Regions from separate parts of the Allobrachymonas denitrificans genome, predicted to be linked through region 1. Evidence: predicted binding sites of a transcription regulator. Region 1 holds the regulator's gene; each other region holds the start of a gene.
The links. The regulator FNR, encoded in region 1, switches genes on or off when oxygen is low (the NO sensors DNR and NnrR bind a similar motif). The targets are predictions, from matches to a motif close to TTGATNNNNATCAA.
Positions count from the first base shown of each region.

Region 1 (7,546 bases):
GCCCCACTCCGCAGCCTGCAGGGTCTGCATGCGCGGCACGCGCCGGGCGCGATCCTGCTGGTGGCGCGCGATGCGCTGCTGCATTTCCTCGTCCCAGGGCAGTGCCGTTGCCAGATACAGGGCACGGCGCCCCGCATCCTGCTCCAGCCAGCGCGCCACCAACTGCTCGGCGCGCACCGTCTTGCCGGATTTCTGGCCGCCCAGGATCAGTTCGTGATGCCTCATGCCGCCCTCCACGGCTGCGCACGGCGCACGCCAGGGCGCAACCCGTTCAGGAGAGAAAGACCAAGAGAGAAAATGTCCGCCAGCACCGGCACCAATGCCACCATGAGAAAAGCCCGGAAAACCGCTGGCGCCCCGCCGCTGCATTCCGTTCCGGCGCCGGCCCGCAGGCAGGCGCCCCAAATCAAGCTTGCTGGCCGGTATCCGGGCTGACGGCATGGCAGCGCTGCCTTCCCGGCACCTGGCCAGTGGCGTGCGAGAACACTGCGGCAGCCGCTTCACAACCCGGGCTGCGCCGTATCACCGTTGCGGGGGCAGCGCAGGCCTGTGCCCTGCCAGCCATCCCGGCAGGACTCCTGCTTCCCGTTTACCCGGCGGCCACAACGACCTGCCAGGCACCAGCAATCCGGATATTGTAGGACGATTCGCCCCGTCCCTGAGGAAAGCCCCCATGGCGTCCCGGCGCCATCATCTACAATGTGCAACAAAGGGCCAGGCCTGCAGCTGCAGGCCACGCCAGCTATCTTGTTGCCTGTCGTTCCCGTGCCATGACCACTCCCCTCACCCCGCTCTCGCTCGACCAGGTCGCAGACCGCATGGAGCACATGCTGCTGCGCTACCAGGAGCTGCAGAAAACCGCCGCCCTGCTCCAGGGCCAGCTGCAGGAAGTTATCCAGGAGCGGGATTCGCTCAAGTCGCGCCTGTCGGCCGCCCGCGCGCGCGTCGACGCCCTGCTCGCCCGCCTGCCGGCCGAGCCGGTGGCAGCGCCGGCCGCCCCGGCGCCCGCCATGGCCAGCGTCTGGGGCCAGCAGCCCCCTGCCGCACAGCCTTCTTCTGCCAAGGATGATCCGCAATGAAGCAAATCGAAGTTCCGATCATGGGCCAGGCCTATGTGCTGGCCTGCCCGGAAGGTTCCGAAGACCGCATGACCGAGGCAGTGCAGCGCGTCGACACCGCCATGTGCAAGATCCGTGATGCCGGCAAGATCCGCGCACGCGACCGCATCGCCGTGCTCGCCGCCCTCAACATGGCCTTCGACCTGATCGAGAAGGAGCAGCAGATTGCCGCCATGCCCGCCCCCGCCGCCGAAGGCGAGGTACAGCCGGCCGAGTTGGTGCACCCCCGCATGCAGGCCCTGCTGCAGCGCATGGACGAGGCGCTGGCCGAGGACGGCCGCCTGATCTGACAGCCGTACACAACGCGCGGGCTTTTACATCTGCAAATTTCCCACGCGGGCGAATTTCATCCTAAAATGAAGGCGTCTGCAGCGAGCTTGGCTTTATATTTCCTTGAACCAATGCTCTCTGAGCCCGGGCTTGGTAGATCGCTCGGCCAGCGTGATCATCTCGCGTTAGATGAACCCAAGGCCTTGCTGCCCTCGCCCACCTGAACCCCTCCGTTCAGGATGACGGTCTGGCTCTGCTGCAGACACCTCTCAGCCGTCTGGCGCCCCTCGCGACAGACCCCAAGCCGCCCACCAGGGCGGCTTTTCGCGTTCGGAGCTCCGAACGCCTCAGCAGATTTCCCGCCATGATCCTCGAACCCATCACCATTGTCGAACTGGCCGCGCTCGGCCTCACCGGCGGCTTCATGGCCGGCCTGCTGGGCGTGGGGGGCGGCATGGTGCTGGTGCCCTTCATCACCTGGATCCTGGCCAGCCGCGGCGTCGACAACGAACTGGCCGTGAAGATGGCGATTGCCACTTCCATGGCCACCATCATCTTCACCTCCATCTCCAGCGTGCGCGCCCACCACAAGCGCGGCATGGTGCGCTGGGATCTGGTCAAGGGTATCGCCCCGGGCATCATGATCGGCGCACTGGTCGTCAGCATCGGCGTGTTCGCCCTGCTCAAGGGTGCCTGGCTGTCCGTGGTGTTCGGCGTGCTGGTGATCCTGGCGGCGCTGCAGATGTTCCTGGATCGCAAGCCCAAGCCCACGCGCCAGATGCCCGGCCGTGGCGGCCAGATGGCGGCCGGCAGCGTGATCGGCTTCCTGTCCGGCCTGCTCGGCGCCGGCGGCGGCTTCCTGAGCGTTCCCTTCATGACCTGGTGCAACGTCGCCATCCACAACGCCGTGGCCACCAGCGCCGCCCTGGGCTTTCCGATCGCGGTGTTCAACGTGATCGGCTACGTGCTGGGCGGCTGGAGCGTGGCGGGCCGGCCGGAATGGTCGGTTGGCTACGTCTGGCTGCCAGCCCTGGCCGTGATCGCCAGCTGCAGCGTGCTGATGGCCCCGCTGGGCGCACGCACCGCGCACGCCCTGCCGGTCAAGACCCTCAAGCGCATCTTCGCCGGCATCCTGATGCTGCTGGCGGTCAGCATGCTGATCAAGGGTATCCGCCTGCTGGGCGCGTAAACCTCAGGGCGTGGTGCACCACGGCGCCTGATCATGCATCAGGCCCATCCACAGCGCCACGCCGGCGCTGATGGCCAGCGCCAGGCCAGCCAGGCGAATGCCCCATTCGCCATCGCCCAGCTTGCGCATGCGCAGCAGCAGCCACGGGCCCGCCATCAGCGACACGCTGGTGCCCAGCACGAACAAGGCCATCACGGCTGCCCCCTGCCATACCACGCCGGTCAGGGCCGCCACCATCAGTGCCGAATACAGCAGGCCACAGGGCAGGAAGGCCCACAGCATGCCCACCAGCACCGGCCCGAAAGAACCGCCGCGCTGCTGCAGGCGCTTGATGCGCTCCCACACCTTGCGCGCCGAGCGATCCAGCCAGGCCGGCTGCCGCCCCTGGAACATCAGCAACACCCCGAGCACCAGCGCGGCGACGTGGATCGTGCTCCACACCGGCCGCAGCGCGGCACTCTGCACCGTCAGCCAGCCCAGGCCCTGCATGGTGGCCGCGGCCAGCGCGCCCAGGCCGGCATAGCCCAGCACCCGCCCCACCTGGAACAGCCCCATGGCCGTATTCTGCTGCGCCGGCCGTTCACCGGCCGTGACGCCGATCCCCGCGCATGCCGCGCCGCACATGGCAATGCAGTGCGGGCCGCCCGCCAGGCCCATCAGCAGGGCCGTGACGATCAATGATGCTTCCATACTTCTCTTTCATGCAAAACGGCCGGCACGGTATGCACCGGTGCCGGCCTTGCCATGGCAGTCCCTCTCACCCTGCCGGGTGTCTGCCACCGATCAGATGATTTTAGAGAATTTCACGCGGGTGCGGTCCGCCTGCAGGTACTTGTCGAACACCATGGCCACGCCACGCACGAAATACCAGCCCTGCTCGGTGACGGTGATGCCGTTCTCGGTGATGCGCACCATGCCTTCCTCTTCCTTCTGCCCGAGCATCTCCAGCTCGCGCGCGAAGTAATCCTTGAAGTCGATCAGCCAGGCCAGGTTGATCGACTCGTAGTCGATCTCGCCCTGGCACATGATGGCCATGATGACGGCGCGGCGGATCAAGTCGTCTCGCGTCAGCGCCAGGCCACGCACCACCGGGAAATGGCCGCGCTCGACCGCGTCGTAGTAGTCTTCCAGCGTCTTGGCGTTCTGGCTGTAGGTGGCGCCGATGCGGCCGATGGCCGAAACGCCCAGGCCGATCAGGTCGCAGTCCGGCTGCGTGCTGTAGCCCTGGAAGTTGCGGTGCAGGCGGCCTTGGCGCTTGGCAATGGCCAGTGCATCATCGGGCAGCGCAAAGTGGTCCATGCCCACGTACACGTAGCCGGCATCGCCAAAGGCCTTGAGCGATTGCGACAGCATCTCGATCTTTTCGCCACCGCTGGGCAGCGTGTAGGCATCGATGCGGCGTTGTGCCTTGAACCGCTCGGGCAGATGCGCGTAGGCATACAGCGCAATACGGTCCGGCCGCAACTCGTTCACCTGCTTCAGCGTGCGTGCAAACGAGGCCGCGGTCTGCTGCGGCAGGCCGTAGATCAGGTCGACGTTGACCGACTTGAAGCCGATGCGGCGCGATGCCTCCACCAGCGCAAACACCTGCTCGGCCGGCTGGATGCGGTGCACCGCCTTCTGCACGTCCGGGTCGAAGTCCTGCACGCCGAAGCTCAGGCGGTTGAAGCCCAGGTCGAACAGGTTCTGCAGGCGTTTTTCATCCACCGTGCGCGGGTCCACTTCCACCGAGTATTCGCCGCCCTCTGCCAGTTCAAAGGCCCCCCGGATCATGCCCATCAGCTGACTCAGTTCCGCATCGTCCAGGAAGGTGGGCGTGCCGCCACCGAAGTGCAGCTGCGACACCACCTGCCCGCGCCCCAGATGCGCGACATGCAGGTCAATCTCGCGCTGCAGATAACGCAGGTACTCGGTGCCGCGCTCGCGGTGCTTGGTGATGATCTTGTTGCAGGCGCAGTAGTAGCACAGCGACTGGCAGAACGGCACGTGCACATAGATCGACAGCGGCAGCACATGGCCCGGCCGGGAATTGTGCCGCTGCTCCAGCGCAGCGATGTAGTCGCTCTCGCCAAAGGCCTCGACAAAACGGTCAGCCGTGGGATAGGAGGTGTAGCGCGGGCCAGCAATGTCGTAGCGGGCCAGCAATTCTGGGGTGAGGATGATCTGTTCGGTACTGCTCATGGTCTCGGGCATTCTAAGTGAGCAAGCGCCAGCATAACCCCTTGCTGCACAAAAGCCTGAACGGTTGCGGGCGCTGCCATGCTGTCATTGCGGGTATCTACTTTGCCAGCGAAATGCCCCTGCAGCCATTGATATGTATCAACCCCTCTTTTCCGCCATGCGATAATCGGCACTTTCCATGACAAGGATCAAGTGCGCAATGGCGCGCGCCCCGGATAGCTGCATGTCTCCTTCGCTCCCCAAGTCTTACAAAGTGGCCTGCTCGAACTGCAATCTGCGCGAGCTGTGCATGCCCATGGGTCTGAGCGAGGCAGAACTGCGCTATATCGACAACATGGTCGGTGCCCGGCGCAGGATTCCGCGTGGCGAACCGCTGTTCACGCACGGTGACCCGTTCAAGGCACTCTACGCCATCCGCACCGGCTTTTTCAAGACCACGGTCACTGCGCAGGACGGCCGCGACCAGGTCACCGGCTTCCAGATGGCCGGCGAGATCGTCGGGCTGGACGGCATCGTGCACGACCGCCACACCTGCGATGCGATCGCGCTGGAAGACTCCGAAGTCTGCGTCATGCCCTATGACGAACTCGAGGCGCTTTCCCGCGAAGTGACGGTGCTGCAGAACCACGTGCACAAGATCATGAGCCGCGAGATCGTGCGCGACCAGAGCATGATGCTGCTGCTCGGCAGCATGCGCGCCGAGGAACGCCTGGCCGCCTTCCTGCTCAATCTGGTGCAGCGCCTGCATGCGCGCGGCTTTTCGCAATCGGAACTGGTGCTGCGCATGACGCGCGAGGAAATCGGCAGCTACCTTGGCCTCAAGCTGGAAACGGTGAGCCGCACCTTCTCCAGGTTTGCCGAACAGGGCATCGTGGAGGTGCGCCAACGCCACGTGCGCATTCTGGATACGGCAGCGCTGCAGCAGCTGGTCAGCCAGCACCACCCCGAATAGCCCGGCAGCACTGCACGAGCAAGCACCAGCGGCGGTGGTGCCGCCCCCATCAAAACAGGAATGCCGGCACGCAGCCGGCATTCTTCACGGAAGCGTCGATCAGCGCGACGCCGGAACGCCTCCCGTGGCGGCATGATTGCGCGCCCGGTTGGCAGGGGTGAATTGCGCCCCCTGGTCGGACAGGCCGGGCGTTTCCACCTCCCGGCTCTCGATCAGCACCTCATTGGGCGAATGCGCGATGAAGTACCAGGTGATCAGGCTGGCGATGATGACGGCCACCGGGCCGCCCACCACCATCCATACGATCGGATACTTCCACCACGACCGGCCCTCTTCGGGGTGAGGGACCTGACCACGGGACGAAGCATCCGGGTTGCTGGTTTGCATGCGTGACTCCTGGCTCATCATTTCGGTACCAGGAAGGCGGCCTTTTCGGTCACCATGGCATCGCTGCCGGTTTCACGGATATCCAGGTAGATCGGGTGCGAACCCGGCTCCATGGAACCCACGGGAATGCGCACGGCGACCACGTGCTGCTCGACCTGGGCCGGGCCGATGGTCATGTCTGCCCCTTCGGCAATGGTGGCGCCGGGCAGTCCGTTCACGCGGATCTCGTAGTTCTGCTCGCTCTCGGTGGTGTTCATCACGCGCACCAGGTACACGTTCTCGATCTTGCCGCCGTCGACGATGCGCGACATCACGCCACGGTCGCGGATGATGTCCACCCGCATCGGCTTGCGCATGCTCAGGCTGGTCACCAGCGCAGCCGCAATCAGCACCAGGATGCCCGTGTAGACCAGGATACGGGGACGCTTGATCCGGTTCCAGATCTCGCTCTTGCCCCAGTTGTTCTTCATCGCGTTCTCGGTGGAGTACTTGATCAGGCCACGCGGGTAGCCGACCTTGTCCATCACCTCGTCGCAGGCATCCACACAGGCGCCGCAGCCGATGCATTCGTACTGCAAACCCTTGCGGATGTCGATGCCGGTCGGGCAGACCTGCACGCACATGGAACAGTCGATACAGTCGCCGAGCGCAATCGTGCTGCGATCGACCTTCTTGGAGCGCGGACCGCGCGGCTCGCCACGGTTCTCGTCATAGGTCACGATCAGCGTGTCGGGGTCGAACATGGCGCTCTGGAAGCGAGCGTACGGGCACATGTACTTGCAGACCTGCTCGCGCATGAAGCCGGCGTTGCCGTAGGTAGCGAAACCGTAGAAGAAGATCCAGAAGGTTTCCCAGTTGCCCAGGTTCCAGTGCGCGAAGTTGCCGATCAGTTCGCGGATGGGCGAGAAATAGCCGACGAAGGTCAGGCCCGTCCAGACCGCAATCGCCAGCCAGATCAGGTGCTTGCCGCCACGCTTGAGGATCTTCTCGCCCGTCCAGCCGCTCTTGTCCAGGCGCATGCGGGCACTGCGGTCGCCTTCCATTTTGGCCTCGACCCAGAGGAAGATCTCGGTGTAAACCGTCTGCGGGCAGGTGTAGCCGCACCACAGGCGCCCTGCCACCGCCGTGAACAGGAACAGCGACAGTGCGGAGATGACCAGAATGCCCGTCAGGTAGATGAAGTCCTGCGGGTACAGCACCAGGCCGAAGATATAGAACTTGCGCGCACCCAGGTCGAACAGCACGGCCTGGCGCTCGCCCCAGTTCAGCCAGGGCAGACCATAGAACACGATCTGTGTGAGCCAGACGAAAATCCAGCGCCAGTTGGTGAAACGACCGGAAATCGAACGCGGATGGATCGCCTTGGATGCCGCAAAAAGCGAACCGCCGGTAGCGGCCGACATCAAGGTGTCCTTCTCGATCGGGATGACCTTTTTTTCCGGTGCCGGT
Region 1 covers NZ_CAJQUA010000001.1:271,049-278,594, reverse strand. Annotated here, with positions in the region: gene KKQ75_RS01275 (bifunctional adenosylcobinamide kinase/adenosylcobinamide-phosphate guanylyltransferase) at 1-225, opposite strand, end outside; cobalamin riboswitch at 401-640, opposite strand; gene KKQ75_RS01270 (DUF904 domain-containing protein) at 771-1,079, shown strand; gene KKQ75_RS01265 (cell division protein ZapA) at 1,076-1,408, shown strand; gene KKQ75_RS01260 (sulfite exporter TauE/SafE family protein) at 1,753-2,577, shown strand; gene KKQ75_RS01255 (sulfite exporter TauE/SafE family protein) at 2,581-3,267, opposite strand; gene hemN (oxygen-independent coproporphyrinogen III oxidase) at 3,361-4,758, opposite strand; gene fnr (fumarate/nitrate reduction transcriptional regulator Fnr) at 4,982-5,710, shown strand; gene KKQ75_RS01240 (nitrogen fixation protein FixH) at 5,810-6,097, opposite strand; gene ccoG (cytochrome c oxidase accessory protein CcoG) at 6,115-7,546, opposite strand, start outside.

Region 2 (7,546 bases), 2.3 Mb from region 1:
TCCGGCAGATGGCGTTGCAGCAGCGGCACGAACAGTTCGTTCAGCACCTGGCCGAGAACGGCCGGTTCGTCCGGCGGGCGGCCGGTGTAGGTGGAGTGGTAGATGGCGTCGTGGCGTTGGGTGATGCGATCGACGGTGAAAACGGGAAACTCGGCCCGCTCGTTGTAGTAGCCAGTGTGGTCGCCGTAGGGGCCTTCCAGTGCATGCGCATAGCCGCTGGGGTGGCTGGCGTCGGACTGGATATGGCCTTCGAGCACGATTTCCGCATGTGCCGGCACCTGCAGCTTGCTGCCCAGTGCCGCGGCCACTTCGGTCTTGCTGCCGCGCAGCAGGCCGGCAAACTGGTATTCGGACAAGGCATCGGGCACGGGCACCACTGCGCCCAGCAACGTGGCGGGATCGGCGCCCAGCGCCACCGCCACCGGAAACGGTGTGCCTGGATGCGCCAGCGCATGCTCCCGGAAATCCAGCGCGCCACCGCGGTGCGGCAGCCAGCGCATGATCAGTTGCTTGCGAGACAATAGCTGCTGGCGGTAGATGCCCAGATTCTGGCGCGGCTTGTGCGGCCCGCGCGTGATGGTCAGGCCCCAGGTGAGCAGCGGCGCCACGTCGCCGGGCCAGCAGTGCTGGATCGGCAGCGCCGTCAGGTCCACCTCGTCGCCTTCCTGCACGATCTGCTGGCAGGGCGGATGCGACACCGTGCGTGGCGCCATGTGCCAGAGCGATTTCAGCAGCCCGCTCATGCCGATCATCTCGCGCAGGCCCTGCGGGGCGGAGGGCTCCTTCATGTCGGCCAGTACGCTGCCCAACTCGCGCACCTGCGCCAGTTCCTGTACGCCCATGGCCTGCATCACGCGTTGTGGCGTGCCGAACAGGTTGCCCAGTACCGGAAGCTGGTGTCCGGTCGGCCGGGTGAACAACAGTGCCGGACCGCCGCGGCGCAGCGTGTGGTCGCACACGGCCGTCATCTCGAGATGGGGCGAGACGGGCTCTGCAATGCGGCGCAGCTGGCCGGAGCTTTCCAGTTGCTGGATAAAGTCGCGCAGGTCGCGGTACATGGATGGCGTCTAATGGGAATGGCTATGGGGCAGGATGGCGTTTTCGCGATAGTGCGGGCTGGCGGAATCTCCTGCGTGGGCGGGCGGCTCCATCGGGTCAGCCGCCGAGGTGGCAGGAGGGTGGCTTGTGTCCAGAACGCCTGATTCCCTGTTGGCGCACACTGTGCTGGTGCGCACAGCAGAGGCATTCGGCAAGCCGCTCCATCCTTCCGACAGCGCCTGCGGCACGTCGATCAGGTCCAGTACCCGCGCCACGCAATGGCGCACCACATCGTCCACCGTCTGCGGATGCTGGTAGAACGCCGGCACAGGCGGATAAACGATGGCGCCCATCTCGGTCACGGAGGTCATATTGCGCAGGTGCGCCAGATTCAGCGGCGCCTCGCGTGCCACCAGCACCAGACGGCGGCGTTCCTTGAGCATCACATCGGCGGCGCGCGTGAGCAGGTTGTCGCCCAGCCCGTGCGCGATGGCCGCCAGCGTGCGCATGGAACAGGGCGCCACCACCATGGCGCTGCAGCGGAACGAGCCGCTGGCAATGGTGGCGCCGACGGCGTTGATGTCATGCACCTGATACGCCAGCGCGGCCAGTTCATCCGGCCCCATATCCAGTTCGTGCCGCAGCGTGAGCCACGCGGCATCGCTGACCGTCACATGCGTTTCGATATCCGGCTGCGCCCGCAGGGCCTGCAGCAGGCGCACGGCCAGCACGGCGCCGCTGGCGCCGGAGATACCGATCACGATGCGGCGCGTGCTCATGAAGCGTGCCGCGCCTGTGCGTGGGCGCGGGGTGTCATGCCGGCCGGCCCTCGCTCCCGTCGCCACCCGCGCTGGCCGGAATGCTTGAGCAGCCAGAAGCGTCTTCAGTCGGCGAGGAGGATACGTCTTGCCCCGGCTCGCCATGCGCCCCCACCAGCGAAGCATTGCGCTGCGGCAGCGGCTCTGCCTGCAGATCTGCCAGCACATGCCCGATCACTTCCTCTGCCTGTTCCGGATCGAAATCCTGGTGCAGCTTCTTGCGCACGCCCTGTTCCTGCAGCTGAAAGTGGCGATCCGGCGTGATCGTATGTCGCGCCAGCGTGTTGTTCACGCATTGCAGCTGGCAGCCATCCAGCGCAATGATGGGCCGGCCAGAGCGCGCCAGCTTGACCAGCGAGGGCACATCGCCGCCGACGCCGGCAATGCAGGACATCTCGGCCACGCCGCGGCGATCGAGTTGCAGGGCAACATGGTTGGCCAACTGGGCGGCGCTGGAGCAGCCGGAGCAGGAATACACCAGCGGATGCTGGTCACGGGGTTTGGACATGGGGACTCCTTCGAACTAACGGAGCGAAACAATCAATCAGTGGTGCGGCAGATGCTCCCGCAGGCGCTGCAGAACGTCGCGCGGGTGGGGCGGGCGCGGCAGCTTGCCCAGGTCGGGCAGGCGGAACTGGCGCGGATCGAACACCGGCAGCTCCATGGCGTCGAGTGTGTTCTTCACCATCAGGCCGAGTTCGGTATCGCCTTCCATGCTCAGGCGGCGGTTGAAGAACAGCGTGTCGGGGTCCTGCGAGCGGCGTGCCAGCGCGATGAAATCGCTGGCGTGGGCGCGAATGGTCAGGTCCGGCGGCCCCTGCACGCTGTGCAGTGGCGCAAAGCGCGTGCCCTGCCACTGGAAATCGCAGTGGATGCCGGCATCGCGGATTTCCAGCCGCAGCGGCCGGCCTGCCAGCGCCTGGGCCACATCCTCCGGCAGCTGGCGCGCCAGTGTCAGGTTCAGCGCGCCCACAAACAGCAAGGCCCCGGGCCAGCGGGGCAGGTGCTGCAGCACGCCAGACACCGGGCCGGGCAAAACGAAGTCATCGGGGATCAAACGGGAAGACATGCGGGTTTCCTTCCAAAGTGTCCGGGCTTCACGCCGGTACAGCGATCTGCTCCATGCCCGAGCGGCCGTGCCAGTAGCCGTTGCAGGGCTGGTCCGGCAGCAGCGGCAGCATCTGTGCATGGGCGTCGGCCGGTGTCAGGCGCTGGTCGAGCGCGTCGCGCCACAGCTGCACCAGTTCGCGCATATGCAGCGATTGCGGGCTCAGGCGCAGCACCTCCACCCCCATAGCCTGCAATGTGGGCAGTTCCTGCACGAGGTTGCAGACATGGGCGGACTGCGTCTGGATGCCGTTGAGCGTGAGAAAGCCTTCGCCCTCGCGCGTCTGCAGCAACAGGCCGTCGGGGTAGTCGATGCAGCTGAACTGGCAGTCGTCCTTGGGCAGGTTGCGGTGGCGGGCGGTAAAGCAGCGCGCGGAGAATGCCAGCGGCATGCGGCCCAGCGCAAACACCTCGGTCTGCAGGCCGTGGGGGCGCTGCTGTTGCAGCACCTGCAGCTCGGTCTGCGCCATCTCCAAAGGCGGCACCCAGCGTACAGCGCCGAGATCGGCCATCCACTGCAGGGCAGGCTGGTTGTACAGGTTCAGATGCGGACCGGCGACGAACGGCAACTTGCCGGCCACCATCTGCACCGCGCCCATGTCGTTGGCCTCGACCAGAAAATCGCCGTTTTCGACGATGCGGCGCGCCACGGCGGCGTCGCTGCCGGATTCGATCAGCACCTGGGTCGACAGAATGGCCTGCTTGCCCGCATCGCGCAGCATGCGCGCCACGTCGATCCAGTCGGCCAGGCGCAGCTCGTGCCGGCGCGAGCAGACCGCTTCGCCCAGGTAGACCAGATCCACCGGCGTTTCGGCTATCTGCTGGTAGAACTCGAACACCGTCTCGCGCGGCCAGTAATACAGCAGCGGCCCGAGGGCCAGCTGCATGGAGGGGGAAGCTTGTGCCGGATCACTGGGCATGGCGGATTTCCAGAAAAAGAGTGACAGGGAAGTCCATGGCTTATTTCCAGGGCCGGTGGTAGGCGCCCAGGGTCTGCTGCTGGCCTTCGGACACGTCAGCCAGCGCCGTCATCCAGCCCGAGCGCGGCGTGTAGCGGTGCGGGTTCTCGTGGCAGTGGTCCAGCGCTTCGCGCAGCACGCGCGTCACTTGCGCCACATAGGCCGGGCTGCGCTGGCGCCCTTCCACCTTGATGGCGCGCACGCCCATGCGGTAGAGCTGCGGCAGGATGGACAGCGTGTTCAGGCTGGTCGGCTCCTCGATGGCGTAGTAGCCGTCCTCGCTGCGCACATCGCCCACGTCGAAGCGGCCCTTGCACAGCGTGGGATAGCCGGCGCTTTCGCCTTCGCCGTAGCGGTCGATCAGCACGCCGTTCAGGCGCGCCTCCAGCCCCTTGGGCGTTTCCTGCCAGCGCACCGCCTTGGCGGGCGAGCACACGCCGTGCGTGTTGGGCGCCTCGCCGGTGGCATAGGACGACAGCTGGCAGCGTCCCTCCACCATCACGCACAGGCTGCCGAAACCGAACACCTCGATCTCCACCGGCGTCTTGTCGATCAGCTGCTCCACCTGCGTCAGCGAGAGCACGCGAGGCAGCACGGCGCGCGAAATGCCGAACTGCTCATGGTAGAAATTGATGGCTGCGGCATGCGTGGCCGAGCCCTGCACCGACAGATGCAGGCGCACACCGGGATGGCGGCGCGCCGTGTACTGCATCAGGCCGGGGTCGGCCATGATGATGGCGTCTATCCCCATGTCGGCCGCGCGATCCACCGCGCTGCGCCACACATCCACCGAATCGCTGCGCGCATAGGTATTGAGTGCCAGCAGCACCTTGCGCCCGCGCGCATGGGCATACGCGATGCCGGCGGCGATGGCCTTGTTGTCGAAATTCAGGCCCGCGAAGTTGCGGGCATTGGTCGCGTCCCTGAAACCCAGGTAGACGCAGTCTGCGCCATGGTCGACAGCCTGCTTCAGTGCGGGCAGGCTGCCGGCGGGGCAGACCAGTTCCATCGGGGGCTGTACCACGTCCGTGGCCAGCCCGGGATTCATTGCTGTCATCGGGAATGGCAGGGCTTACTGGCGCACGAAATCGATTACCACCCCCTCCGCGTCGCGCTGGCGGTAGGTGATCTGCACGCCTTCGCCGTAGCGGGCGACCATCTGGTGCAGCAGGGGGATCGGGTCGTGGTCGTTCACGAAACGCATGGTTTCGCCGGCCTGCAGCGCATCGAGTGCGCCGAAAATGGCGGCGTGGCGGAAACGCTTGGCGATGCCGCGGGCATCGAAACCATAGATGGCGTCGGCACGCGAATGGTCGTGCGGCATGCCGACGGGCTGCAGCGGAATGGTAGGCATGGGTCTCTCCTCAGCTTCGAAGAAGTGGAATGGGGAGTGTTCACCCAAAGTGCCACCAGGGCCTTGACGTGAAGCAATGAAGTGCCGATGCGCAGCCGGCTTGAAAAAAGATACGGCTTGTGAAGTCAGTTCAACAGCCAGTGCTCCTGAACAGGCAAGCGCAGCCTTCGAGAACCGGCGCTCCATGCTGGCGAGAACTCAGGCACTCGCCTCCAGCACGCGCAGCAGTTCCTCGCCATAGCGCTCCAGTTTGGCATCCCCCACGCCGCTGGTGCCGCGCAGCGCGCTGAGCGTGCCCGGATCTTCTTCGGCGATCGCGGCCAGCACGCTGTCATGGAAGATCACGTAGGCCGGCACGCTGTGCGCCCGCGCCACCTCGCTGCGCCAGGCCTTGAGCGCCTCGAAACGCGCCTGGCCGGCCTGGTCCAGATGTGCGGCAGCACTGGCACGCTTGCGCCCGCTGCCGTCGCGCTGCCCGCGCTTGCGCGGCGTGGCCACCACATGGCGCAACTGCAGCGTCTGTTCGCCGCGCAGGATAGGTCGCGCCGCCGCCGTCAGCCGCAGTGTGTTGAAGTGCGCGCTGTCCACCTGCAGCGCCCCCAGCGCCACCAGTTGCCGCAGCACGCCGCGCAATTCGGTCTCGCTGCTGTCGGGTGCCAAGCCGTAGGTGCTGAGACTCTCGTGCCCGAACTGCCGCACCTTGTCGGTATCCTTGCCGCGCAGCACGTCCATCACATGGCCGGCACCGAAGCCGATGCCGGTTTTTTCGTGCAGGCGGTACACGGTGGAGAGCAGCTTGCGCGCCAGTTCGGTGGCATCCCACACCTCGGGCGGGTGCAGGCAGTTGTCGCAGTTGCCGCAGGGGTGCGAGGCCTCGCCGAAATAGCCCAGCAAGCGCACACGCCGGCAATCGGTCGCCTCGGCCAGCGCCAGCAGCGCATCGAGCTTGCCGGTCTGCACGCGCTTGAAGGCATCGTCGGCCGGGCTGTCGTCGATCATGCGGCGCTGGTTCACCACATCCTGCAGGCCGTAAGCCATCCAGGCCTGCGAAGGCAGGCCATCGCGCCCGGCCCGGCCTGTTTCCTGGTAGTAGCTCTCGATATTGCGCGGCAGATCCAGATGCGCGACAAAGCGCACATCCGGCTTGTCGATGCCCATGCCGAAGGCGATCGTCGCCACCATCACCACGCCTTCCTCGCGCAGAAAGCGGTCCTGATTCGCCTGCCGCGTGGCGGCATCGAGCCCTGCATGGTAGGGCATGGCGTCGATGCCCTCGCGCACCAGCGCCTCGGCCACTTCCTCCACGCGGCGGCGGCTCTGGCAATACACCACGCCGGCATCGCCTTCATGCTCGTTTTCGATGAAGCGCTTGAGCTGCGCCAGCGGATCGCGCTTTTCGACGATGGTGTAGCGGATGTTGGGCCGGTCGAAGCTGCTGACGAACTGCTGCGCCTGCTGCAGCTCCAGCCGCTCGGCAATGTCCTCGCGCGTGATGGCGTCGGCGGTGGCGGTCAGGGCAATACGCGGCACGCCGGCAAACTGCTCGTGCAGGAGAGTGAGCTGACGGTATTCCGGCCGGAAATCATGGCCCCACTGGCTCACGCAATGCGCCTCGTCGATGGCGAACAGGGCCAGTTGCCCGCGCTCGTACAGGCGTTGCATCAGGCCCAGAAAGCGCGGCGTGACCAGCCGTTCCGGCGCCACGTACAGCAGCGTCAGCCGCCCGCCGAGCAGATCCTGCTCCACCTGCTGCGCTTCGCTGGAAGACAGCGTGGAATTGAGAAACGCCGCTGCAACGCCCGCCTCATGCAGCGCGCCCACCTGGTCGTGCATCAGCGCCACCAATGGCGACACCACAATGGTGCAGCCATGCCCCAGCCGCTGCCGCGCAATGGCCGGAACCTGGTAGCACAGCGACTTGCCGCCGCCCGTTGGCATCAGCACCAGCGCATCGCCACCTGCCACCACCGTATCAATGATGGCCTGCTGTTGGCCGCGGAAGGCGGGATAGCCGAAGACTTGCTGCAAGATGGTGAGAGGGGAGCTTTCAGACATAACGCTGTGTCAAAAATTAGTATATTTGTATTATATTCTTGCAGATGAGCGGGTGGAATTTCAAGACTGAGGGCAGCATGCGCAACGGTTCGAAAGAAGTGCCCCTGTACATCGCAACAAGAGACTTCAACGTGTCGTTGTATTGCCTGCGAATGGTCCGCCTTCTTGCACGCTCTGCAGTCCTCCGGCACCAAGCGGTTTGCCGAAATCAACCA
Region 2 covers NZ_CAJQUA010000001.1:2,619,613-2,627,158, forward strand. Annotated here, with positions in the region: gene ubiD (4-hydroxy-3-polyprenylbenzoate decarboxylase) at 1-1,058, opposite strand, end outside; partial or broken gene KKQ75_RS12275 (UbiX family flavin prenyltransferase) at 1,248-1,817, opposite strand; partial or broken gene KKQ75_RS13115 (putative zinc-binding protein) at 2,046-2,364, opposite strand; gene ubiT (ubiquinone anaerobic biosynthesis accessory factor UbiT) at 2,401-2,925, opposite strand; gene ubiV (ubiquinone anaerobic biosynthesis protein UbiV) at 2,954-3,850, opposite strand; gene ubiU (ubiquinone anaerobic biosynthesis protein UbiU) at 3,924-4,979, opposite strand; gene KKQ75_RS12300 (DUF2249 domain-containing protein) at 4,995-5,276, opposite strand; gene recQ (DNA helicase RecQ) at 5,475-7,331, opposite strand.
Region 2: a site for FNR is predicted at 5,340-5,353, ahead of KKQ75_RS12300 (DUF2249 domain-containing protein). Genes of this name have one in related genera too.

Region 3 (7,546 bases), 830 kb from region 1:
TGGCGTGCCATGCATCGCGCCGTGCTGCTTGCCGCCGGGGATTGCGATCTGATCCATATCCAGACCCCCTTCGTGGCCCACTATGCAGGCCTGAAGGCGGCACGCGCCCTGAACAAGCCTGTCATTGCCACCTACCACACGCTGTTCGAGGAATATCTGCACCACTATGCGCCCATGCTCCCTGCACGCTGGCTGCGCGGACAGGCGCGCGCCTGGTCGCGCCGGCAGTGCAATGCGCTCGATGCCGTCGTGGTGCCCTCCTCCGCCATGCGTGCGCGCCTGCAGGAATACGGCGTGACCAGCGCCATGCATGTGTTGCCCACGGGCATACCGGTGCAGAACTTCGCCAATGCCGACGGTACCGCGTTTCGTGCCAGGCACGGCATTGCGGCAACGCGGCCCGTGGCGCTGTTCATCGGCCGTGTGGCGCACGAGAAAAATATCGGCTTCCTGTTGCAGGCGCTTCAGCACGCCCTGCCCCTCCGCCCGGATCTGCTGCTCGTGATTGCCGGCGAAGGCCCGGCACGCACCAAACTGCAGCAGCAGGTGGCACGGATGCAGCTGCAGGATTCCGTGCAGTTTATCGGCTATCTGGAGCGCGAGCGCGAACTGCCTGCCTGCTATGCCGCCGCCGACGTGTTTGCCTTTGCCTCGCTCACCGAGACGCAGGGTCTGGTGCTGCTGGAGGCCATGGCCGCGGGCACGCCCGTGATCGCCCTGGCAGAAATGGGCACCGCCGACATTCTGGATGCTGCCCCCTGCGCTATCGTTCCACCGGCGGATCCCGCCGCTTTCGGCCAGCAACTGGGCGAGCTGTTCACCAAGCCACAGCGCCTGGACCGGCTGCGTCAGCAGGCACACGCCTATGCCAATGCCTGGTCGGACAGCGCCATGGCGGGCAAGCTGGCCAGGCTGTACCGCTCGCTGGCCGAAGCCTGACTGATCAGCATCAGGCCTCGCAGACGAAGCGCCCTGCACCCCGAGAGCGCGGAAGCAAGGGCGTAACGCCCACGCCCCCGCAATCAGAACATCAATACTTGAGGTTGAGCTGCATCACCGTAGTGCTGCCGCTCACTTCATTGCCCACCAGCAGCAGCGGCTTGCCATTGGGCGACTGCTTTGCCGGGATGAATGCCAGGCCCTCCGGGCCCAGATCGCCTGCCGCCACGGTGGATGGATCCTTGGTCGTCCAGTCCTCGCGCGTATTCAGGTAGTCGACAAACGTCGGCGCGGACGGATTGGTGATGTCATAGGCCAGCACACCCCCCATGCGCTCGAGGCCGACAAAGGCAAAGGTCTTGGTGCCGATCTTGCCAACCACCACGCCCTCGGGTTCCGGACCCTTGTTGTCGCTGCGGTTGTCCATCGAACTGCCTGCTTCGTGGTTGGAGTTGAAAAAGTCCTTGCAGGCGACGGTACGCCCCGCCCCCAGCTTGCAGGCATCGCTGGCAAAGAACTTCTCGATGGCGTCGCCCGAATCCCAGACGAGCTCGCCCTTGTCATTCCAGATCGAGAAGGAGCGCGCACCGTAGGCGTACAGCTTGTCGTACATCAGGCGATCGCCAGCCGGATCCTGCACTCCTTTGGCGTTGTAATACACCGGCTTGCCATCGGCACCCCTCTGGTAACCCTGGATCCAGGTAACCGTCAGGCGGCCGAGGTTGCCATCATCACGGCAGGCACCCGGATTGCCGGCGATGGCGCCGCAATAACCGAAGACAGCCGGATTGAGCAAACCACCCTTGGCCAGCGCATTGAGCTGCGGCGGCAAATCGTCTCCGGCACGGCCGCTCCAGCCCTTGGCATTGATCAGGTGCTTGACGCGGAATTCTTCCACAAACCCCTTGCCGGCATCCCCTGTCCAGTAGGCGTCGTCGTCTTCGCCCCAGGCGCGGGCATCCCCTTCGTTGGCAGTCACCAGATAGGTCTTGCCACCTGCACTGTAGGAGGCAATGGCATCGGGCAGATACATGCCCAGCACGCCCGGCCAGGTGCGGATATCGGCCTTCAGGTCGGCATCCGATGCATCCAGGCCCTTGCCCTCGGCACCATGGTCCTTGTAGCCAAACGGCACCACATCGCGCACCTTGGCGGCATCGATGTCGATGATGGCCAGGGCATTGTTTTCCTGCAAGGTGGCCCAGGCCGTCTTGCCGTCTGCGGAGACGGCGATGTACTCGGGCTCGAAATCGCTGGCGGCATTGGCGCCAGGACCGAAGATGCGGATACCCTTGGCGCGCAGCTCATCTTCACGCCCGTTGTAGGCAGTGAAGTCGGCGGTGCGCACGACCGGATTCCGGACGTTGTCGATATGGATGATGCTGACCGAGCCTTCCGGATCGGTCTGGTAATCGTTGCTGGGTTCGGCTTCGTTGGCCGTGAGTACGCGACGTCCATCCGGCGTAAATGTGATCATGTCGGGCTGCGCGCCAACGGCAACATGGCTGAGCAGCGTCAGGTCGGAAGCACGGAAAAACGCAACGCGGCCGCCTTCCGTCTTGGGCTGCGCCTGGATGGCTACGGCGACAATGCCGCCATGCACCGCAACGCTGTTGATTTCGGAATCAGCCAGTACCGCTGCGGATGCCAGTTCACCCACTTTCTTCGGCTTGGCAGGGTCGCTCAGGTCCAGCACATCCACCTTGCCGGACTGCGCATTGACCACGAACGCGCGCCTGGAGGCGGCATCATAGGCAGGAATTTCCGCCGCACTCTTGCCGAACACCCCAGTTTCGAAGCCACCGATTTTCTCCAGCGTGAAAGAGACCGGCGTTGCCTCCTCGGCCGGCTTGACCGGACCGACACCTCCTCCCCCGCCACAGGCAACAAGAGCTGCAGCAGACAACACGCTGATGGAAAACGCCTGGACAATGGAGCGTACTTGCATTGAAATGACCTCTTTGCTGGATGAAGTTCGGGAATGGTTACATACAGTAACCACTCCATGTTTCAGTCCGGTGACAGCTCTCCGTCCATGTCCTTCACTGCCGACCTTTTCGAGCCCGCCGACGCTGCCGAGCGCATTCCGCTTGCGGCCCAGGCCGTGCTGCTGCGTGGCTTCGCGCTGCCGCAGGCCGAGCAACTGCTGCGGGATATCGCCCGCCTGCATGCCCAAACGCCTCCGCGCTGCATGCAGGTTCCAGGAGGAAAAACCATGTCCGTCGGCATCAGTAACGCGGGCGCCGCAGGCTGGACATCGGACACGCGCGGCTATCGGTATACCGCCACCGATCCCGCCAGCGGCAATCCCTGGCCGGCGCTGCCTGAGAGCTGGAAAGTGCTGGCGCAATCCGCCGCACAGGCAGCCGGCTTTGCCGGTTACGAACCCGACGTCTGCCTGATCAACGAATACCCGATGGGCGCGCGCATGGGCCTGCACCAGGATCGTGACGAACGCGACCTGCAGGCGCCCATCGTGTCCGTCTCGCTGGGCATGAGCGCCACTTTCCAGTTTGGCGGCCTGCGACGCAGCGATCCCGTGCAGCGCGTGCTGCTGCACCATGGCGATGTGGTGGTGTGGGGAGGCGCAGACCGGCTGCGCTACCACGGCGTGCTGGCCGTGCGGGGCGAGCCGCACCCGCAAACCGGCGCGCGCCGGCTCAACCTGACCTTCCGCAAGGCGCTCTGAACACCTTTGTTGCCGAGCACAAAGCAAAAAGCCAGTGCAATTGCTTGCACTGGCTTTTCTTGTATGGAGCGGGAAACGAGGCTCGAACTCGCGACCTCAACCTTGGCAAGGTTGCGCTCTACCAACTGAGCTATTCCCGCGGAAGCCGCTATTGTATGCTGATTTTTTCGATTTTTGCAAGCAAGGCAAAAAATTCCGGAAAAATCTCAGGCGGCGGCCTTGGCGCCGTGGTGAACGATCAGCACGGAGTTGTGGGCGTGCGAAACCACGCGCTGTGCCACGCTGCCCAGCATCAGCTTCTCGACGCCGCGGCGACCATGCGAGCCCATCACGATCACGTCGGCGCCGACTTCGTCGGAGGTGTCGATGATGCCCTTCCACACGGCGTAGGCATCCACCGTCACGGTGTCGACCGTCACGCCTTCGGCTGCGAATGCTTCTGCCACTTCCTTCAGGGCCTGCTCGGCTTCGGTATTGACTGCGGACAGGTACTGGGCCTGGCCGAAGGCAAAGTCGGGGCCTGCGCTGGCGAAGGGATACGGATCGAGCACGTAGAGCGCCGTCACCTTGCTGCCGAAGGCCTTGGCCATGGCAAGAGCCTTGGTAACGGCCAGCGATGCAGTGCTGGAACCATCGACCGGCAGAAGAATGTGCTTGAACATGTTGACTCCTCTCTATAGTTGAAGGGCTGCGCACAGAGCCAGCCAATGCGTTGTTTCTGTGCCTAGTGTAACCGCAGCCGTCCCCCTGTTCCTGACCGGCATCAAGCGACGTGCACAACGCTGTGATTACACTATCGACTGACATCCGGAATGCATAGGGAGAAGCATGTGAGCACACTGCAATGGAGCGATGATCTGGCGCTGGGCGTAGGCGCCATGGACCAGACCCACATCGAATTCGTGGATCTGCTGGCCGAGGTGCAGCAGGCCCCCGACGACACCCTGCTGGCCAAGTGGGCAGAACTGATCGATCACACCCAGGTGCACTTCGACAACGAAAACCGCTGGATGGTGGAAACCCGTTTTGCCGCCGGCAACTGCCACACCACGCACCACAAGGCGGTGCTCGACGTGATGCGCGACGGCCTGCGCTATGGCCAGCAAGGCCACCGCAACATCGTGCGCCAGATGGCCGCCGAACTGACCACCTGGTTCCCGCAGCATGCCGACAGCATGGACGCCGCGCTGGCCTGGCACCTCAAGCGCGTGGGCTACGACCCGGTCAGCGGCAGCATCGCCCACCCCGAGCTGTTGCCCGGCGAGCTGATCCATGGCTGCGGCGGCGAAACCTGTTCCGACGAAAACGTGCCTGCCGCAGACACGGCCCCCACTCCTGCCAGCGCCTGACCCGCCGCCGCCTGCCGGCCAGATTGCTGTGCCCCTGATGCGCAGGCTGCGTGCCTGCGCCGCGCTGTATCATCCACGCCATGATGGAACTCAACTGGGAATGGCTGCCTCTGCTGGCGGCCTTGGCGCTGGCTTTCAGCCTGCGTCCTTGGCGCATGCTGAGCGGAGGCAATCTGGCCACTCCGCTGCTGGCCAGCCTGGTGTTCTTTCCGTGGCTGTGGGCGCTGCCGCGCATGCACAGCATGCCGATCCCCCTGATCCTGTCGGGCTCCTGCCTGATCCTGCTGATGCTGGGCTGGCCGCTGGCCGTGCCGGTGATCTGCCTGATTGCCGCCTTGTCCGGCCTGGTAGCCCCGGCTCCGGTTGAAGCGCTGATCGCCAACGCCTTCTGGATCGGCGTGCTTCCCGCCACCATTGCGCTGTGGCTGGGAGCCCTGCTGCGGCGCTATATCGGCCCGCATGTATTCGTGTATACGCTGGGCCGCGGCTTCATCGTGACGGCAGTGAGCACTTTTGGCGCCAGTCTGCTGGGCGAATGGGCGGGTGCCGATCTCCCCAATATAGAGCCCGGCCTGGTCACTACCGCGCACTGGATGATGGCCTGGGGCGAAGCCTTCATGACCGGCATGTTCAGTGCCATCTTCGTTGCTTTCCGCCCCCAGTGGCTGGCCACCTGGTCCGACAACCTCTATCTGCACAAATGACACACACTGCCTCCACCCTCCCTGACACTGGCTGCATCACCCGGGTGCGGGGATTGCAGGTGGGGCACTTCACTTCGGATCTGCGCCCGACGGGTTGCAGCGTGGTGCTGACGCCGCAAGGAGCGGTCGCCGCCGTGGATGTGCGCGGCGCCGCGCCCGGCACGCGCGAAACCGATCTGCTGCGCCCCGGCAATCTGGTGGAACAGGTGCACGCCGTCGTGCTCAGCGGCGGCAGCGCCTGGGGACTGGCAGCCGCCACCGGAGTGGCCGAATGGCTGGAAGAACAGGGCTACGGCCTGGATGTCGGCGTTGGCCGTGTCCCCATCGTGCCGGCGGCAGTGCTGTTCGACCTTACCGTGGGCGATGCGGCAATCCGGCCGGACGCTGCAGCCGGGCGTGCCGCCTGCCAGGCAGCCGGAAACACGCCCTGCGCGACCGGCAACGTCGGCGCCGGTGCCGGTGCCACGGTGGGCAAGCTGTTCGGCCATGGTTGCGCCATGAAGGGCGGCATCGGCTCCGCCAGTGTGACGGTGCATGGCGTGACGGTGGGCGCCCTGGTGGCGGTCAACGCCGTGGGCGACGTGCTGGCACCGGACGGCAGCATCCTGGCCGGCGCGCGTACGGCCGATGGCAGTGCCCTGCGCGACACTACGCGCAGCCTGCTGGAGGGAGAGCATCCGCAGTTTGCCTTGCCCGGCACCAATACCACCATCGGCGTGATTGCCACCGATGCACGCCTGGACAAGGCGCAACTGCAACGCCTGGCGCTGGCCGGGCATGACGGCCTGGCGCGCTGCATCACGCCGGTGCATACGATGCTGGACGGGGACACCCTGTTCGCTCTGTCCACCGGCGCTGCCGGTGCGGAGCAGGCGCCCGACATGATCACCCTGGGCGCCATGGCCGCCGAAGCCACTCAGCGAGCAGTGCAGGTGGCTCTGCGCAGTGCGCGCACGGTGCACGTGGGGGATCTGGCCTTGCCGGCGGCCAGCGACTGGCAGACGGTGTAAGAGCCGAAGGGACAAATGCTGCCGTGCATCCGGGGCGCACGCAAATCCGTGACACAATCGGCAACTAGTACGGCAGTCTGCATTGCCCCACCCTGATACCGCATGTTCCTCAATCTTCCCACCAGCCTGACCTGGGCGCGCATTGTTGCCATACCGCTGCTAGTTGCGGTGTTCTATCTGCCTCTGTCGCCGGGCGCACAGAACGTGCTGGCCGCCGGCCTGTTCATTGCGGCTGCCGTCACCGACTGGTTCGACGGCTTTCTGGCCCGCCGCCTGAACCAGACGTCGGCCTTCGGTGCCTTTCTCGATCCGGTCGCCGACAAGTTTCTAGTCTGCGCAAGCATGCTGATCCTGGTGCACCTGGGCCGTGCCGACGTCTTTGCCGCCCTCATCATTATCGGCCGCGAAATCGCCATCTCCGCGCTGCGTGAATGGATGGCGCAGATCGGCGCTTCGCGCAGCGTGGCCGTGCACATGATCGGCAAGCTCAAGACCACGGTGCAGATGGTGGCCATTCCGTTCCTGCTGTACGACGGCGTGCTGCTCGAGAGGATCGACACGCGCCTGTGGGGCTACTGGCTGCTGTGGGCTGCGGTGATTCTCACGGTGTGGTCCATGGGCTACTACCTGCAGAAGGCGCTGCCCGAAATCCGCGCCAAGGTGAAATAAGCGGCGCGCTGCCGGGCGCGTCGTCCAGTTGCAGCGGCCGGACCCGTCCCGCCGCATCGGGAGGGGGAGATGTTCGAAGGATTCACCCGCTTTGATGTGACACGCCGCGGCGTGCGGCTGCACAGCCGCATCCGCCGCCACAGCGATGACCATGCGCCCGCGCTGGTACTGCTGCACGGCCACCCG
Region 3 covers NZ_CAJQUA010000001.1:1,097,286-1,104,831, forward strand. Annotated here, with positions in the region: gene KKQ75_RS05100 (glycosyltransferase) at 1-939, shown strand, start outside; gene KKQ75_RS05105 (choice-of-anchor I family protein) at 1,031-2,887, opposite strand; gene alkB (DNA oxidative demethylase AlkB) at 2,945-3,628, shown strand; tRNA gene KKQ75_RS05115 (tRNA-Gly) at 3,693-3,768, opposite strand; gene KKQ75_RS05120 (universal stress protein) at 3,835-4,290, opposite strand; gene KKQ75_RS05125 (hemerythrin domain-containing protein) at 4,459-4,977, shown strand; gene KKQ75_RS05130 (energy-coupling factor ABC transporter permease) at 5,061-5,681, shown strand; gene KKQ75_RS05135 (P1 family peptidase) at 5,678-6,691, shown strand; gene pgsA (CDP-diacylglycerol--glycerol-3-phosphate 3-phosphatidyltransferase) at 6,794-7,360, shown strand; gene KKQ75_RS05145 (alpha/beta fold hydrolase) at 7,430-7,546, shown strand, end outside.
Region 3: a site for FNR is predicted at 4,382-4,395, ahead of KKQ75_RS05125 (hemerythrin domain-containing protein). Genes of this name have one in related genera too.

Region 4 (7,546 bases), 510 kb from region 1:
GTTCCGTGCTGCTGCATGCGCGCCTGATGGCTGTGTACGGGCGCTGGCAGCGCGAAGGCCAGGTCACCAACCTGATCGCCTTCCAACTGACCGACCTGACCCCGCTGCTCGGGCGCCTGCCCACGGAAAGCCGGGATTTTCATTGAGCCCCTGCTTGACCCCCATCAAGCAAACCCGCAACAGCAGTACCGTCAAGAACAAAATCCGAGAAGATTACTCAACTTTTATCTAAACTTCATCCTTGATGGCATTCCCCCGATGGCATTTGCCTTGCTGAAGCCGCACGCAAAACCCGCCTCGACATTGCCCTGTTGCTACCGACACGCAAGATCAGGAGTACTTGCATGACCTCCACCACCCCCCAACCCCCGCGCCGCAGCATTCCGATCGGCAGTGCGCCGCCTAAAGCGGCTGACAAGGCCGCCGAGCGCGAAGCCCTGCGCGCCAAGTACGAAGCCATGCCCTGGCGCATGGAGATGCTCAATGCCGCGCCGCACCGGCTGGGTTTCTTCCTGGCGATGGTGTTGCTGTTCGTTTTTTCGGGCTGGTGGGCCTGGGTGCAGATTGCCCGTGTGGCCGGCCTGTTCCAGCCGTCGTATGCCATTCCCCCCACGCTGCTGCATTCCGCCATGATGGTGCTGGGTTTCATGCCGCTCTACTTTGCCGGCTTTCTGTTCACGGCCGGGCCCAAGTGGCTGCATGTGGAGGCCCCTGAAACCCGCCAGGTGCGCGGCATGATGCTGATGCAGGCCGGCGGCTGGCTGCTGTGGCTCATGGGCGGACAAGGCCTGTATGGCCTGGCCATCGCCGGCGCCATCATCGCCCTGCTCGGTCTGGCGTGGATGTTTGCCTATTGGTGGAAACTGGTGCGCTCCAGCAAGGTCAAGGATCAGGTGCACGCCCGCACCGTCGGCATTGCCGGCATCATCGGCTGCATCAGCCTGATCGGCATGATCGTGAGCCTGCTGATGGACAATGTCCCGACCGCCCTGCTCTGGGTGCAGACGGGGCTGTGGGGATTCATCCTGTTCGTGTTCGTGGCGGTGGCGCACCGCATGATTCCGTTCTTCACCTCCAACGTGCTGCCGCTGATAGAGGTGTGGCGCCCGTTCTGGGTGCTGTGGCTGATGCTGGGAGCTGCCGGTTTCGAGATTCTGGCACTGTGGCTGCAGGCCTTTGGCATACAGGGCACGGCCTGGCTGGTGGTGCGCGGCGTGGTCGAGATCGTGCTGGGCGGCATGCTGCTGTGGCTGGCCGTGGTCTGGGGGCTGGCGCAAAGCCTGAAAATCCGCCTGCTGGCCATGCTGCACATCGGTTTTGTCTGGCTCGGCATCACCTTCGTGCTGTTCGGGCTGACGCAGTTTGCCGCACTGCGCTACGGTCAGGGCGCGCTGCTGCTGGCGCCCCTGCATGCGCTCACCATGGGTTGCCTGGGATCGCTCGTGGTGGCCATGGTGACGCGGGTGTCCTGCGGGCACAGCGGCCGCACGCTGGTGGCCGACGATACGGTGTGGCGCCTGTTCCTGCTGCTGCAAGTCGCCGTGGTGCTGCGTCTGGCGGGCGCTTTTCCGGGCTTGTCGGCACTGCTGCCATTGGCGGCTGCGGCCTGGTTCGGCATCGTGCTGATCTGGGGCAACCGCCTGGTGCCGTGGTACGGCAAGCCGCGGGTGGATGGCAAGGAGGGTTAAGGCCCCTCCAGCCCGGTGCGCAGCGCCTCATCGAGCACGCCCGCCACCGCCCGGTGAAACACCGGCATCTCGCCGATCGCCGGCGCCAGGCGCCATTCCACGCCACGCCAGTTTTCGCGCAATTGCTCCAGCAGCTTCGCCATGTCCACGCGCACATGGTGGCCGGCACCCAGGAACATGGGCACCACCAGCACATGCCGGCAGCCCTGGCGCGCCAGCGCATCGCCCGCCTCCAGGCTGCGCGGCTCCTGGATCTCCACGAAACCCAGTTCTACCGCCAGCCCCGGCCGGCCATCGCGCAGCAATTGCGCCACCGTCTCGAAGGGCTGGCTCCAGTCCGGATCACGTGATCCATGCGCCACCAGCAATGCGCCATCCATTTCCACCATAGTGTGTCAACTCCGTGTCTTTTCAGGTTTGCAGACCTTAATTACATTTGTTTGCATGTTTTGATCCATTGACTGCCGTCAATGCCGCAGAAACGCGCTCTCCGGATGATCACCCCTGCAATGTAAGCAAACACTACGGGAGCACACGATGAGTTCATACAAGTTGAAATTGCTGAGCGCCAGCCTGATTCTGGCAGGATTTGCCGTCGGCGCACAGGCCCAGACCAGCGCCACTGCCAAGTCGGATGGCCAGAGCCATACCACGGCAGTCCAGGCGACCTACGAGAACGCGGGCAGCTCCCCCGTAGGCAAGGCCGACATGCACCAGGACGTCAATCCCAAGGCGCCGCCCATGTCCAAGACCGAGTTCGAGCGCGCCAAGGAGATTTACTTCCAGCGCTGTGCCGGCTGCCACGGCGTGCTGCGCAAGGGCGCCACCGGCAAGGCGCTGACGCCCGACATCACGCTGGAGCGCGGCAGCGAATACCTGAAGACCTTCATCGCCTACGGCAGCCCGGCCGGCATGCCCAACTGGCAGACCAGCGGCGAGATGACCGCGGCCGACGTCGACCTTATGGCGCGCTACATCCAGCAAACGCCTCCCACGCCGCCGGAATTCTCACTGGCCGACATGGAAAAGACACGCAAGGAATACATCCCCGTGTCCAAACGTCCCAGCAGGAAGATGAACAAATACAACATCGACAATATCTTCTCCGTCACCCTGCGTGACAGCGGCGAAGTGGCACTGATCGATGGCGATACCAAGCAGATCATCAACATCGTCAAAACCGGCTACGCGGTGCACATCTCCCGCCTGTCCAAATCCGGCCGCTACCTGTATGTGATCGGCCGCGATGCGCGTATCAACCTGATCGACCTGTGGATGGAGAAACCGGACAACGTCGCCGAGATCAAGGTCGGCCTGGAAGCCCGCTCGGTGGAAACGTCCAAGTTCAAGGGTTACGAGGACAAGATCGCCGTGGCCGGCACCTACTGGCCGCCGCAGTTCGTGATCATGGACGGCGATACGCTCAAGCCGCGCAAAATCGTCTCGACCCGCGGCATGACGGTGGACAACGAGTACCACCCCGAGCCGCGCGTTGCTGCCATCGTGGCCAGCCACTACCGCCCCGAATTCCTGGTCAACGCCAAGGAAACCGGCAAGATCTACATGGTCGACTACACCGACCTGAACAACCTCAAGAGCACCACGCTCGACGCGGCCAAGTTCCTGCACGATGGCGGCTTCGACAGCACTGGTCGCTACTTCCTGACGGCTGCCAACGCTTCCAACAAGATCGCCGTGGTCGACACCAAGGAAGACAAGCTGGCCGCTCTGGTTGATGTGGGCAAGACCCCGCACCCGGGCCGTGGCGCCAACTTCACCCATCCCAAGTTCGGTCCCGTGTGGGCGACTTCCCACCTGGGCGACGAAAGCATCAGCCTGATCGGTACCGATCCGGTCAAGCACAAGGCCAACGCCTGGAAAGTGGTGCAGACCATCAAGGGCCAGGGCGGCGGCTCGCTGTTCATCAAGACCCATCCCAAGTCGAAGAACCTGTGGGTGGATACGGCCCTGAACCCCGATGCCAAGATCAGCCAGAGCGTGGCCGTGTATGACATCAACAAGCTGGACGGCAAGCCGCAGATCGTGGACATCGCAGCCTGTGCCAAGCTGGGCGATGACGGCGCCAAGCGCGTGGTACAGCCCGAATACAACAAGGCCGGCGACGAAGTCTGGTTCTCCGTCTGGAGTGCCAAGAACAAGGAGTCCGCCATTGTCGTGGTCGACGACAAGACCCGCGCCTGCAAGACCGTGATCAAGGACAAGCGCCTGATCACGCCGACCGGCAAGTTCAACGTCTACAACACCCAGCACGACGTGTACTGATTGACTGCAATCAATGAGCCGCGATTCAGGCCCCGCCACAATGGGCCTGAACCGAAAAAGGTTTTTCAACTGGAGTGAACCATCATGAGCAAGCGTCTTATTACTCCCGCGCTCGTCGCCGTCGGCCTGCTGTTCGGCATCGCCAGCAACGTGCAGGCCAGCGAAGCCTTGGCCAAGTCCAAGAACTGCATGGCCTGCCACGCAGTGGACAAGAAAATGGTAGGCCCGTCCTACAAGGATGTGTCTGCCAAATACAAGGGCAAGGGCGCAGAAGCCACCCTGGCCGGCAAGATCAAGAAAGGCGGCGTGGGTGCATGGGGCAACGTGCCGATGCCCCCCAACAACGTGACGGATGCAGAAGCCGCCGCCCTGGCCAAGTGGGTTCTCTCCCTGTAAGACTGCTCTTACGCGCTTTATCAGCCGACGCCTACGCGTCGGCTTTTTTTATTTCCTGAACGCGCAAATTGGTAGCAAAAACAAACGTTTTGATGCATCATTCAACCGATTGACGGCAGTCAATGCAATAACCCCACGCCAAGGCGATGATTCTTACCGAACCCCTCGCCAACAACCTGGAGTCTTTATATGAGCCCGTTCCAGCTGAAGTACCTTGCTGCCGCCCTGGCAGTCGTCGGCCTCTCCGTAGCCGGATGCAACAACAAACAGGACGCAGCCCCCACGGCCGCTCCTGCCTCTACCGCTTCTGCTGCGGCTGCGGCCAGTGCACAGGCTCCAGCCGCCACGGCTGAAAACGCCGCTGCCAAGGCCGATGCAGCCAGCCACGGCGACAGCACTGCCGCCACCTATGCCAACGCCGGCTCCTCGCCGGTAGGCGCAGCAGCCCTGCACCAGAACGTCAACCCCAAGGCCCCGCAGATGACGCAGGCCGAATTCGAGCGCGGCAAGGAAATCTACTTCCAGCGCTGTGCCGGTTGCCACGGCGTGCTGCGCAAGGGCGCCACCGGCAAGCCGCTCACCACCGACATCACGCTGGAGCGCGGCACCGAGTACCTGAAGACCTTCATTGCCTACGGCAGCCCTGCCGGCATGCCCAACTGGCAGACCAGCGGCGAAATGTCCGCCCAAGACGTGGACCTGATGGCCCGCTACATCCAGCAGGAACCGCCCACCCCGCCGGAATTCTCGCTGGCCGACATCGAGAGCTCCCGCAAGGAGTACATTCCGGTCGACAAGCGTCCGACCAAGAAGATGAACAATTTCAACATCGACAACATCTTCTCCGTCACCCTGCGTGACAGCGGCGAAGTGGCGCTGATCGATGGTGACACCAAGCAGATCATCAACATCGTCAAGACCGGCTACGCGGTGCACATCTCCCGCATGTCCAAGTCCGGCCGCTACCTGTACGTGATCGGCCGCGACGCACGCCTGAACCTGATCGACCTGTGGATGGAGAAGCCGGACAACGTGGCCGAAGTCAAGGTCGGTCTGGAGGCCCGCTCGGTGGAAACCTCCAAGTTCAAGGGCTTTGAAGACAAGCTGGCAATTGCGGGCACCTACTGGCCGCCGCAATTCGTGATCATGGACGGCGATACGCTCAAGCCGCGCAAGGTGGTTTCCACCCGTGGCATGACGGTGGACAACGAGTACCACCCCGAACCGCGCGTCGCTGCTATCGTGGCCAGCCACTACCGTCCCGAATTCCTGGTCAACGCCAAGGAAACCGGCAAGATCTACATGGTCGACTACTCCGACCTGGCCAACCTGAAGATGACGGTGCTGGATTCTGCCAAGTTCCTGCACGACGGTGGCTTCGACAGCACCGGCCGCTACTTCATGACGGCAGCCAACGCCTCCAACAAGATCGCCGTGGTCGACACCAAGGAAGACAAGCTGGCCGCTCTGGTCGATGTGGGCAAGACCCCGCACCCGGGCCGTGGCGCCAACTTCAAGCATCCCAAGTTCGGTCCGGTGTGGGCAACGTCCCACCTGGGTGACGAGAGCATCAGCCTGATCGGTACGGATCCGGTCAAGAACAAGGCCAACGCCTGGAAAGTGGTGCAGACCATCAAGGGCCAGGGCGGCGGCTCGCTGTTCATCAAGACCCATCCCAAGTCCAAGAACCTGTGGATCGACACCCCGCTCCACCCGGATGCCAAGATCAGCCAGAGCGTGGTCGTGTATGACATCAACAAGCTGGACGACAAGCCACAGGTGATCGACATCGCAGCCTGCGCCAAGATCGGCGACGACGGTGCCAAGCGCGTGGTACAGCCCGAGTACAACAAGGCCGGTGACGAGATCTGGTTCTCCGTCTGGAGCGCCAAGGACAAGGAATCCGCCATTGTGGTGGTGGACGACAAGACCCGCGCCTGCAAGACCGTGATCAAGGACAAGCGCCTGATCACGCCGACCGGCAAGTTCAACGTCTACAACACCCAGCACGACGTGTACTGATCCACGCCCTTTCCTGAAAGGAGCACAGGCCGGGCGGGCAACCGTCCGGCCTTTTTTCAGGGTTGCCGGCAATCAAGGAAGCATGGCCGGCTCCCTCCTATACTTGACCTCAACCCAACCCCATGGTGCCGCGAGATGTTGCAGTTGATAAGAATCCTCGTGATGTGTGGCGCCTGCCTGGCCAGCCTGGCCCAAGCGCAGGAATCTGCCCCCGTTCCCACCGAAGCCCGCCAGCGTGAACTGCTGCACCTGCTCAAGCAGGATTGCGGCGCCTGCCATGGCATGACCATGCAGGGCGGCCTGGGCACCCCGCTCACTGCCGAGGCCCTGCGCGGCAAGCCGGTGGACAGCCTGGTCGCCACCATCATGGGTGGCCGCCCCGGCACCGCCATGCCACCCTGGCATCCGTTCATGAACGAGCAGGAAGCCCGCTGGATGGTGGAGCTGCTGCAGGCCGGAAAGCATCCGTAAGACATTCAGGGAGCACACCATGACCAACTTCTCCAGCAACACCCTGCGCCGCCTGCCGGGCGCCCTCTCCGCCCTGGTGACCGCTCTGGCGCTGGCCGGCTGCGCCACCAGCGGCGGCGCCGTGCGTGGCACTGGCGACCTCGGCGTCGTCATCGAGCGTGCCACCGGCAGTGTGCAGATCGTCGAAAACAGCCAGGACACCAGCCTCGCCCGCGTCAAGGGCCTGGGTGACCTGTCGCACGCCTCCGTCGTGTTCTCGCGCGACACGCGCTACGCCTATGTATTCGGCCGCGATGGCGGCCTGAGCAAGGTCGACATGCTCACGCACAAGCTGGTCAAGCGCGTGATCCAGGCCGGCAACAGCATCGGCGGTGCGGTATCGACCGACGGCCGCATCCTCGCCGCACAAAACTACGAACCCGGCGGCGTCAAGCTGTTCGATGCCGACACGCTGGAACTGCTGGCCGACATCCCCGCCGTAGGCCCCGACGGCAAGCACTCCAAGGTGGTCGGCCTGGCCGACCTGCCCGGCCAGCGCTTTGCCTACAGCCTGTTCGAGGCCGGCGAAATCTGGATGATCGACGCCAGCAACCCGCGCCAGCCCAAGATCACCAAATTTCCCAACGTCGGCAAGCAGCCATATGACGGCCTGGGCAGCTCCAACGGCCGCTATTACATTGCCGGCC
Region 4 covers NZ_CAJQUA010000001.1:785,203-792,748, reverse strand. Annotated here, with positions in the region: gene KKQ75_RS03780 (error-prone DNA polymerase) at 1-146, shown strand, start outside; gene KKQ75_RS03775 (NnrS family protein) at 345-1,688, shown strand; gene KKQ75_RS03770 (sirohydrochlorin chelatase) at 1,685-2,077, opposite strand; gene KKQ75_RS03765 (cytochrome D1 domain-containing protein) at 2,397-3,971, shown strand; gene KKQ75_RS03760 (c-type cytochrome) at 4,056-4,367, shown strand; gene KKQ75_RS03755 (nitrite reductase) at 4,557-6,389, shown strand; gene KKQ75_RS03750 (c-type cytochrome) at 6,552-6,860, shown strand; gene KKQ75_RS03745 (cytochrome D1 domain-containing protein) at 6,880-7,546, shown strand, end outside.
Region 4: a site for FNR is predicted at 4,477-4,490, ahead of KKQ75_RS03755 (nitrite reductase). Genes of this name have one in related genera too.